4 regions of the Arthrobacter sp. P4_F11 genome follow, and region 4 is predicted to be linked to each of the others. Evidence: riboswitches for the same ligand, from Rfam matches in the RefSeq annotation. Region 4 holds a riboswitch; each other region holds the start of a gene.

Region 1 (2,192 bases), on a different contig from region 4:
GCCCCAACAGCGGGGCGTTGTCCGGTGTGCCGGGCCGGGCCCGCGCCGTGGCTTCCAGCAGCTCCAGCTCGGCGACCGCGGGCACCAGCTGCTGGGCATCCCGCAGCAGCTGGTAAATGCCGCCGGCGGAAACCGCGTGAGGATCCGACGGCCCGTCCTCGCGCTGGGTGGCCCCGATCACCACGGTGCCGTCCTGGCGGGGGACGATGTACACCGGGACGCCGCGCACCATGCCCCGCACGGTGGCCGTGAGCAGCGGCTGCAGATGCGGGGGCACGCGGAGCCGGAGGATGTCGCCGTAGACGGGCCGCACCGGCAGCGCCAGCCCGGCCGGAAGCTCCTCGAGCGCGGCGGCACCGAGCCCGTTGGCGACCACGGTCTCGGCAGCCCGCACGGTACCGCCGCCGGCCAACCGCACACCCGCCACCTGTCCGTCCTGCCACAGCAGGCCTGCCGCGCGCCGCCGGACGAAGCTGCCGCCTTCCGCACCGAGCACGCCCGCGAGCCGGGTGATCAGCAGGCGGGGGTCCACCTGGTGGTCGGCCGGGATCTCGAAGGCACACGAGATGCCGGGACTCAGCAGGGGCTCCCGGGTGCGTGCCTCGCGCACTGTCAGTGGCTCCACGGCCAGGCCGCACGCCTGCTGGACTTCCCTCAAGTCCGCGAGCGCGCGCCGGTCCGCCGCGTCGGCCCCCACCGCCAGGGTCGGCGTCGTTAAGTAGCCGGTACCCGCCGGGGAATCCGCGCCGGCGGCACCGGCGTCGAGAGCCGCAGCGAATCCTGGCCACAACCGGGAGGCCTCAAGCATCAGTTCCAGGAGCTGCTCCTCCTGGTAGTGCAGTTCACTGACGGGGGCCAGCATGCCGGCCGCGGCCCAGCTGGCTCCGCTGCCGGGAGCATCATCGATCAGGACCACGGATCGGCCCGAGCGGATGGCCTCGAACGCGATGCCATGGCCGATCACCCCGCCGCCGATCACGGCCACGTCGGCAGTCGAATCCCCCGCGATGATTCCCTCTGCGGTACCGGGCCCTGTGTCACAAACCTGGGCGGCGGCGTCATTTGCGGCTCCGGCCGCACGGCCTGCTCGTGTGCCCATGAAGAATTCCTTCCCTACGCCGGTACTAGCCGGATCAGGTCAAGCGGTCGGCTCTGACGCCCTCTCAGCCGGGCAGCGGCGACATGGCTGCTGCGGGCTCCCGCGGTATGCGCCCAGTTTAGAGGAACTAGGCTGGTCCCATGAGCCAGGACCCTCTCCACACCACCGCCCGCCTCTATCTCTGCACCGACGCCCGCAGGGACCGCGGCGACTTCGAGGACTTCGTGAACGCCGCCTTCGCCGGCGGCGTGGACATCATCCAGTTGCGCGACAAGTCGCTCGAGGCCTCCGAGGAGCTGGAACTGCTGGAGGTCCTGCACACCGCAGCGCAGCGCCACGGGCGTCTGTGGGCCGTCAATGACCGGGCGGACATCGCCTCCCTGTCCGGGGCTCCGGTGTTCCATGTCGGTCAGAAGGACATTTCGCTCGACGCCGCCCGCGGCTTTCTCGGCAAGGATGCCGTGATCGGCCTGTCCACCCACAGCCCGAAGCAGGTGGACGCCGCCATCGCTGCCGCGCCCGGCCGCAAAGGACTCGATTACTTCTGTGTTGGCCCCGTGTGGGCGACGCCCACCAAACCCGGACGCGCCGCCGTCGGCCTCGATCTGGTGCGCTACGCCGCCCAGGCGATCGGCGGGGCGGACACGGAGGGAACCGGCAAGGTCAACGAAAGCCTGCTGCCGTGGTTCGCGATCGGCGGGATCGACCTCAGTAACGTGGAGCAGGTAGTCGATGCCGGTGCCCGGCGGATCGTCGTGGTCCGGGCGATCACCGACGCCGCTGATCCGGCCCACGCGGCCGGAGCCTTGCTGGCGGCGCTGGACGCCGCCGCATCCTAAGCAGGTCCCCGGCCCGTAATACCGGCCGGCACTGAAACTATCCGGCGAGACCCAGCTCCGTCATCCGGCGCGCGTGATTCGCTGCGAGTTCGGCCGCCAGGCCGTTGACCAGCGCCCGGGCGCCGGCGTCGTCCAGCCCCGACAGTCCGCCGAGGAACGCGTGCTCAGCGCTGACACGCTGGGCGTGGTTCAGGACCTCCCCCAGCAGGCGCCGGGCCCACAGCGCCAGGCGCGACGCGAGCCGGGGGTCATCG
Region 2 (2,192 bases), on a different contig from region 4:
TGGCCGAGGACAGGGAGCAGCCGGTGCCGTGGCTGTTGCGCGTCGCGATCCGCTCCCCCGGCACCACCACCGTTTCCTGGCCGAGCAGGCCGCCGGTGTTGACCAGCGCATCTGGGCAACCGTCCCCGGCACCGTTAGCGGCGTCGGCGTCGTGGCCGTCGAGGTCGTGGGCATGCCCGTCCCCCGGCTCGCCGCCCTGGAGGTGTCCGCCCTTAACCAGGACGGTGGTGCCGGTGAGGGCGGCCAGCCGCTTGCCCTGCGCCAGGGCCTCGGACCAGTCGGCCGCGACGGGCTCCTTGAGCAGGATGGCGAGTTCGGCGAGGTTGGGCGTGATGAGGTCCGCCAGCGGCAGAAGGGCCTGCAGGGCGGCCTCGGCGGATTCCTGCAGGAGCCGGTCCCCGCTGGTGGCGACCATCACCGGGTCCAGGACCACGACGGCGGGGCGCACCTTTTCCAGCCAGCTGCGGACGGCATCGATCACGGCGGCATCACCGAGCATGCCGATCTTGACGGCGTCGATGCCGATGTCGTCGCTGATGGCGTCCAGCTGCGCCGTGAGGAACGCCGCCGGGGGAACGTGGACGGCGCGCACGCCCTGCGTGTTCTGCGCGGTCAGGGCGGTGATGGCGGCCATGCCGTAGCCGCCGTTCGCCGCGATGCTCTTCAGGTCGGCCTGGATTCCGGCACCGCCGGAGGGATCGGAGCCGGCGATGGCCAGCACGCGGGGAATGCGCGGCGGGGCCGGCAGAGACTCGCTGTGCAGAAAATTGAGCGGGAGGAACTCGGACGGATTCGATCTCGCGGACAAGGAAGACATCCCTTCGCCGGTGCTAACCGGACAGGTTCAACGGGTCTGGATCTCAGCCGGCCCGATGCCCGGCACCCCGTGTCAGTGTTCCAGCCTAGCCGCTGCCACCCGGAGGACCCGTTAACGCACGAGCGGGCCCGGGCCTGGGCGGACGTATGTTACGTCTGCCCTGACCCGGACCCGCAGCCCGACCAGTCGAAATAATGACTGGACGGGGACGTGGTCAGTCGCGGTGGACTACAGCTCCGACGCCGGCACGCCGACGCCGAGGATGATCGGCTCGTTGCCGGCCGGGATGGACGCAGGCCTGGCCGCAGCGGGAGCCTTGGCCTCGTGGACCGATCCGGCCGCAGCCGGCCGGGTTGCCTCGCGGTGCTCCACGGAGGTTTCGTTGGCTGCGCCCTGGGCGCGGCTGGCACTCCGGTTGCGGCGCCCGCGGCGGCCGCGCAGCGTTGAGGTGTTAGCTGTGCGTGACGCCGGCGCCTCCCCAGCGCGGACGGCCGACGGCGCCTCGGGCGCCGTGGCTTCCGGTGCGGCAACAGCCGTTGCCTGACCGGCCTCCGGGCCGGCGGCCTGGTCCGGCTTGCCGGCCTCGGCTTCGCCCAGGTTTGCGAAAGCTTCGGTCAGCAGGTCCAGGGTCAGGGCCGGTGACGGCGCGTCCTCCGCGTGCTCGACGAAGGGCAGGGCCACCTGCTCGCCGCCAAACGTCAGCACCGTTGCGGGGCGGCCGGCTGCCTCGTCGGCGGCTGCGAGCTGCGTGACGGCGTCGACGGCGGCCTGGCGGGCCCCGGCTTCGCTGGCTGCGGCTGCCTCCCCGTCGTGCAGGTGCGCGGCGTGCGCTGCGGCAGCGATGTTGGCCAGCGCGGCACGGGTGGCCTCGGCCTTGGCGTGGCGTTCGGCCTCGGTGGGTTCGGCGTGGACGGGCGCGGGTGCGGCCGGCGCGGTCTCTCCGCCCTGGCCTCCCCTGCCGCGGCGACGGCTCTTGCGTTCCGGGCGGGCAGCAGGCTGCGCCTCGGTGCGCGGCACATAGTGCTCCGCGGCGACCGTGTTGGCGCGGCGGTGCTCCACCGGCTCGTCGTGGGTGACGATGCCGCGGCCCGCACATGTTTCGCACTGTTCGCCAAAGACTTCCAGCAGCCCGGTGCCCATCCGCTTGCGGGTCATCTGCACGAGGCCCAGCGAGGTCACCTCGGCCACCTGGTGCTTGGTCCGGTCCCGGCCCAGGCACTCCACCATGCGGCGCAGCACGAGGTCGCGGTTGGATTCGAGCACCATGTCGATGAAGTCGATCACGATGATGCCGCCAATGTCGCGCAGGCGCAGCTGCCGGACGACTTCTTCGGCCGCTTCCAGGTTGTTCTTGGTGACGGTTTCCTCGAGGTTG
Region 3 (2,192 bases), on a different contig from region 4:
TGTGCGGTGACGCGGGCCCCCTCATCGTGGGCGGCCCGGACGGCGTCCTTGACCGTCCGGGCGGGAAAACTGGCGGCGAGATCGCCGGCGTCGCGGTCGATCCAGTCCCCCACGAGCTTGACCCAGCCGTCGCCCGCGCGGGCCTGCTTCCGCACGGCCTCGACGAGATCCTCCGGCTCGACCTCGACGGCCAGGCCCGGCAGGTAGCGCCGGGTCCTCGCGAGGTGCCGGCCCGAGCGGATGATCCGGGGAAGGTCCACGCGTTGCTGGAGCCAGCGTGTGTTGTGGACGGCGCCGGCGTCGCGGACCAGGAGCGTCCCGGCGTTGCGGTCCGCCAGGGCCTGGAATTCCGCGGTGTCCTCGGTAACGTCCCCGCCCGGGCCGAGGCCGATGTGGCAGTGTGCGTCCACGAGACCGGGCATGACCCAGCCGTCCAGCACGAGCTCCGGCGCGGCCGCGGGCCGGCGAAAGGTCAGCCTGCCCTCCACCGACCACAACCCGTAGCAGACCTGGTCCGCCGCCGTGAGGATGGGCCCGCTGAACTCGATGATGCTGGTCATGGCCTAAAGCCTAATCCGCATGGCAATCCGCGGGCCCAGATCATCGAGCCCCAGCTGCGCTTCGTGGATCCGCAGGGCAGCCAGCGCCTGCCCGGGCCGGGCGATTTCCTCGAACCCGCAGCCCGCGTAAAACGGCGCATTGAACGGGACGCCGGCGAAGGTGCAAAGCGTCATCCATGAATAGCCGCGGCCCCGGGCCGCATCGAGGGCCGCCTCCACCAGGGACCGTCCGATCCCCCGCCTGCCAAAGTCCGGCTGCACGGAGAGTTGCTCCAGATGGGCCTGGCCGCCGAGTTCGTCAACGCGGGCAAAGCCTACGGGCGGAGTTCCGGCGACAAGTATGAACAGCGGCTCGACCGGCGCCGTCAACTGCGGAGCCGGGAGCGGCCGGTTCCCCAGTTCCTCTATGAGGACGGCGTCTGCTGCGGCCTCGAAAGCCGGCAGCGCCGGGAGATCTTCCGGCGTCGCGGTCCGGATGCGGGGCAGCGCCTTGGGCAGAGTCACCGTGCCACGTTAACACCGCGGCCCGCCGCCCGCGTCACACTCGACGGCCGGCCGGAGGTGCGTGGTAGCTTCGTCTACGACCACACGGGTGCCCCTGCAGGGGCTGAGATCGGGCTGACGCAGCCTGCGACCGTTGAACCTGTCCGGGTAATGCCGGCGAAGGAAGTGAGTATTTCCGTGAACTCCCAAGTGACACAGCACAGCCCTGCCCACAATGAGTCAGCCCCCACTGGGCCAGCCCAGCACGGGTCTGCCCCAAGCCAGCCTCCGGCCCCCACACAGTCGCTGAAGTCCCACTCGCTGGCCTTCAGCACGGACCCGGAGCACGGCATCCGCGTGCCGGTGACCGAGATAGCCCTGGAACCCTCCCCGGGCGGCGTCCGGAACCCGCCGTTCCGGGTCTACCGCACTGCCGGCCCGGGCAGCGATCCCGTCCGCGGCCTCGAGCCGTTCCGCACGCCCTGGATTGAAGCCAGGGCGGACACCGAACCCTACGCCGGCCGCGAACGGGAGCTGCTCGACGACGGCAAATCGGCGGTGCGCCGCGGTGCGGCGTCGGCCGAGTGGCGGGGCGGCCGGCCGGTGCCGCGCCGCGCCGTTGAGGGCAGGACCGTCACGCAGATGCGCTACGCCCGGGACGGCGTGATCACCCAGGAAATGCGGTTCGTCGCGCTGCGGGAGAACTGCGATGTGGAGCTGGTGCGCAGCGAGGTGGCCGCGGGCCGCGCGATCATTCCCAACAACGTCAACCACCCCGAATCCGAGCCGATGATCATCGGCAAGGCGTTCCTGGTGAAAATCAACGCCAATATCGGCAACTCCGCCGTGACCAGCTCCATCGCCGAGGAGGTCGACAAACTCCAGTGGGCCACGCAATGGGGCGCGGACACCGTCATGGACCTCTCCACCGGGGACGACATCCACACCACGCGCGAGTGGATCATCCGCAACTCCCCCGTCCCCATCGGAACGGTCCCGATCTACCAGGCGCTGGAGAAGGTCAACGGCGAGGCCAACGCCTTGACCTGGGAGATCTTCCGGGACACCGTGATCGAACAGTGCGAGCAGGGCGTGGACTACATGACCATCCACGCCGGCGTGCTGCTGCGCTACGTGCCGCTGACGGCC
Region 4 (2,192 bases):
GTTTCCGGGTCCTGCTGCACCAGCCCGGCGCGGCCGCGCTGCGCCCGTGGCGCGGCACCGTCGATCAGGAGGCTGCCGGTCTCGTCTGTGTTCTCGGCGTCGCCGGAGTCGCCGGGGTCGCCGGACGCGCCGTCGCCCAGCACACCGGCCAGGGCGTGGAGCAGCGTCGACTTGCCGGCGCCGGAGGGCCCCAGCAGGAGCACGCGCTCCCCCGGCCGGATGTCCAGGTCAAGGCCGCTGACCGCGGGCCTGGTCCGTCCGGCATGCCGCCAGCCCCAGCCGCGGGCCGTGACGGCGGCCGGCCGGACGCCCGGTGAAGATCTCATGATTCTCTGCAGGATTCAGCGACGGGGCTCAGGAAAAGACGGGCTCCGTGGCGGCCTTGCGGGAGGCAAAGGAGCCCAGCACTCCAGTCTTCGCCAGGCCGCGGGTGGCGAGCCAGGCCAGTCCGCCGGCAATCACTGCGCCGGAGATCGTCGTGAAGACGATGTAGGCGAGCTTGTCGCCGGCCTCGTAGGCGATGTTCCAGCCCCACGGCAGGAATGAATCGTTCAGGCCGCAGAAGAGGCCCGCCCCGGCGCCGGCCAGCACGGAGACGGGCAGGTTGAACTTCTTGTAGAGGAAGGCCGCGAAGACCAGTTCGGCGCCGAGGCCCTGCAGGATGCCGGAGATCAGCACCGTGGTGCCGTACTGCGAACCCATGATGAGCTCGCCGGTGGCCGCGACGGTTTCGCAGAAGAGCGCGGCGCCCGGCTTGCGGATGATGAGCATGCCCAGCACCGCCGGGATCATCCAGCCGCCGGCGTAGAGTCCGCTCAACGGCGGGTAGACCGCGTTGACCGGAGTCGAGATCAGGTTCGCGCCCTGGGACCAGGCCCAGAAAATGACGCCGCCGGCAACGGCGATCAACGCGGCCACCACAATGTCCACCACACGCCAGCTGTAGTTGCGCCGGGCGGATGAACGGCTGGCGGAACCATGCTGTGCTGAAATATCTGTCATGTCGTCCTCCTGAGGAACAGGAGGGGAGGGTGCGCCGGCCGGTCTCGGCTTCCGCCGCCCTCCGCGCACCCTGAGAACTCGACTCCCTTGCGCCGGTACTAACCGGATCAGGTTCGAGGGTCTGCGGCTGTCCGCACTCTCAGCGCCCACCAAAGGTTTCCCCGGATTGTTCCGGCGATGCCCGACGGCGGCGCTCCCCTGTCGTAATTATTTTCGCCCTTGTGGGCTGGCTCAGTTTACACCCGGACGGCCGGGTTTTCAGTGGTGTGCCGTCACAATCGTGGACCGGACGGCGGAAGTCCCGGCGGCCCGGAAAACCCTCTTGGTAGAGTCGTCGTGCCGGACCCCCGGACCCGCCAGCGGGCGGCCTCGTCACCCACCGGAAAGCTGGAATATTTTGTCGCACACACCGGTCACCCAAGATCCTTTCGGGGAATACGATCCCGACTCCAGTGAGCCGCAGCCGCAGGGTTCCCTGGCGGTGCTCATCGGCCGCGTGCTGGCCGAGATAGAGGCGCTCCAGTTCGCGTCGTTCAGCAAGGATGACGCCCTGGACCTCGGGCTCCTTCTTGTCGAGCTGGGCAGGCAACGCTCGCTGCCCATCGCCGTCGACATCACCAAAGGCGAGCAGGTGCTCTTCCACGCCGCGCTGGACGGCGCCACACCGGACAATGAGCGCTGGATCAACGCCAAGAAGCGCACCGCCATGCGGTACGAGGTCCCGTCCCTGCTGGTGGGCCTCCGGGCCCGCGCCGCCGGCGGAAGGATTGAGGACAACGCCTGGTGGGATCAGTCGGAGTTCGCCGCCCACGGCGGGGCGTTCCCCATCTACGTGCGCGGCACGGGCGCCGTCGCCGTCGCCACCGTCTCCGGCCTGCCCCAGAAGGCGGATCACGAACTCGTGGTCGAGGCCCTGCGGATGGTCCTCACCCCGGAACGCTAGGCTAGGGGAAAACCGTTCCCGTCCCAAGGAGACCGAAGAATGAACATCCTCATCAAGCTGCTCGGTACCGGCGTCAGCCTCCTGGCCGGCTTTGCCGGCACCAAGCTGGTGGACACCATGTGGGAAAAGTCGACGGGCAACAAGCCGCCCAAGGGCCAGGAGGACGACGTTCCCACGACCCTGCGCTCGGCCCTGACGTTCGCCCTGATCTCCGCATCGGTCAGCGCCATCATCCAGGTGCTCGCCA

What was found. Region 4 has a riboswitch for thiamine pyrophosphate ahead of AC1DRO_RS18555 (ECF transporter S component). Riboswitches for the same ligand answer to the same signal wherever they lie in the genome.
Region 1: another riboswitch for thiamine pyrophosphate. It lies ahead of thiO (glycine oxidase ThiO); the one in region 4 lies ahead of AC1DRO_RS18555 (ECF transporter S component).
Region 2: another riboswitch for thiamine pyrophosphate. It lies ahead of AC1DRO_RS10690 (bifunctional hydroxymethylpyrimidine kinase/phosphomethylpyrimidine kinase); the one in region 4 lies ahead of AC1DRO_RS18555 (ECF transporter S component).
Region 3: another riboswitch for thiamine pyrophosphate. It lies ahead of thiC (phosphomethylpyrimidine synthase ThiC); the one in region 4 lies ahead of AC1DRO_RS18555 (ECF transporter S component).

The regions. Positions count from the first base shown of each region.
Region 1 covers NZ_JBFUJK010000003.1:3,189-5,380, forward strand. The annotation lists gene thiO (glycine oxidase ThiO) at 1-1,099, opposite strand, end outside; TPP riboswitch at 1,093-1,213, opposite strand; gene thiE (thiamine phosphate synthase) at 1,240-1,938, shown strand; gene AC1DRO_RS04585 (ferritin-like fold-containing protein) at 1,976-2,192, opposite strand, start outside.
Region 2 covers NZ_JBFUJK010000008.1:38,370-40,561, forward strand. The annotation lists gene AC1DRO_RS10690 (bifunctional hydroxymethylpyrimidine kinase/phosphomethylpyrimidine kinase) at 1-817, opposite strand, end outside; TPP riboswitch at 800-897, opposite strand; gene AC1DRO_RS10695 (Rne/Rng family ribonuclease) at 1,046-2,192, opposite strand, start outside.
Region 3 covers NZ_JBFUJK010000011.1:142,628-144,819, reverse strand. The annotation lists gene AC1DRO_RS13730 (amidohydrolase family protein) at 1-560, opposite strand, end outside; gene AC1DRO_RS13725 (GNAT family N-acetyltransferase) at 564-1,064, opposite strand; TPP riboswitch at 1,139-1,246, shown strand; gene thiC (phosphomethylpyrimidine synthase ThiC) at 1,242-2,192, shown strand, end outside.
Region 4 covers NZ_JBFUJK010000019.1:56,586-58,777, reverse strand. The annotation lists gene AC1DRO_RS18560 (ABC transporter ATP-binding protein) at 1-326, opposite strand, end outside; gene AC1DRO_RS18555 (ECF transporter S component) at 355-1,002, opposite strand; TPP riboswitch at 1,069-1,212, opposite strand; gene AC1DRO_RS18550 (heme-degrading domain-containing protein) at 1,400-1,945, shown strand; gene AC1DRO_RS18545 (DUF4235 domain-containing protein) at 1,985-2,192, shown strand, end outside.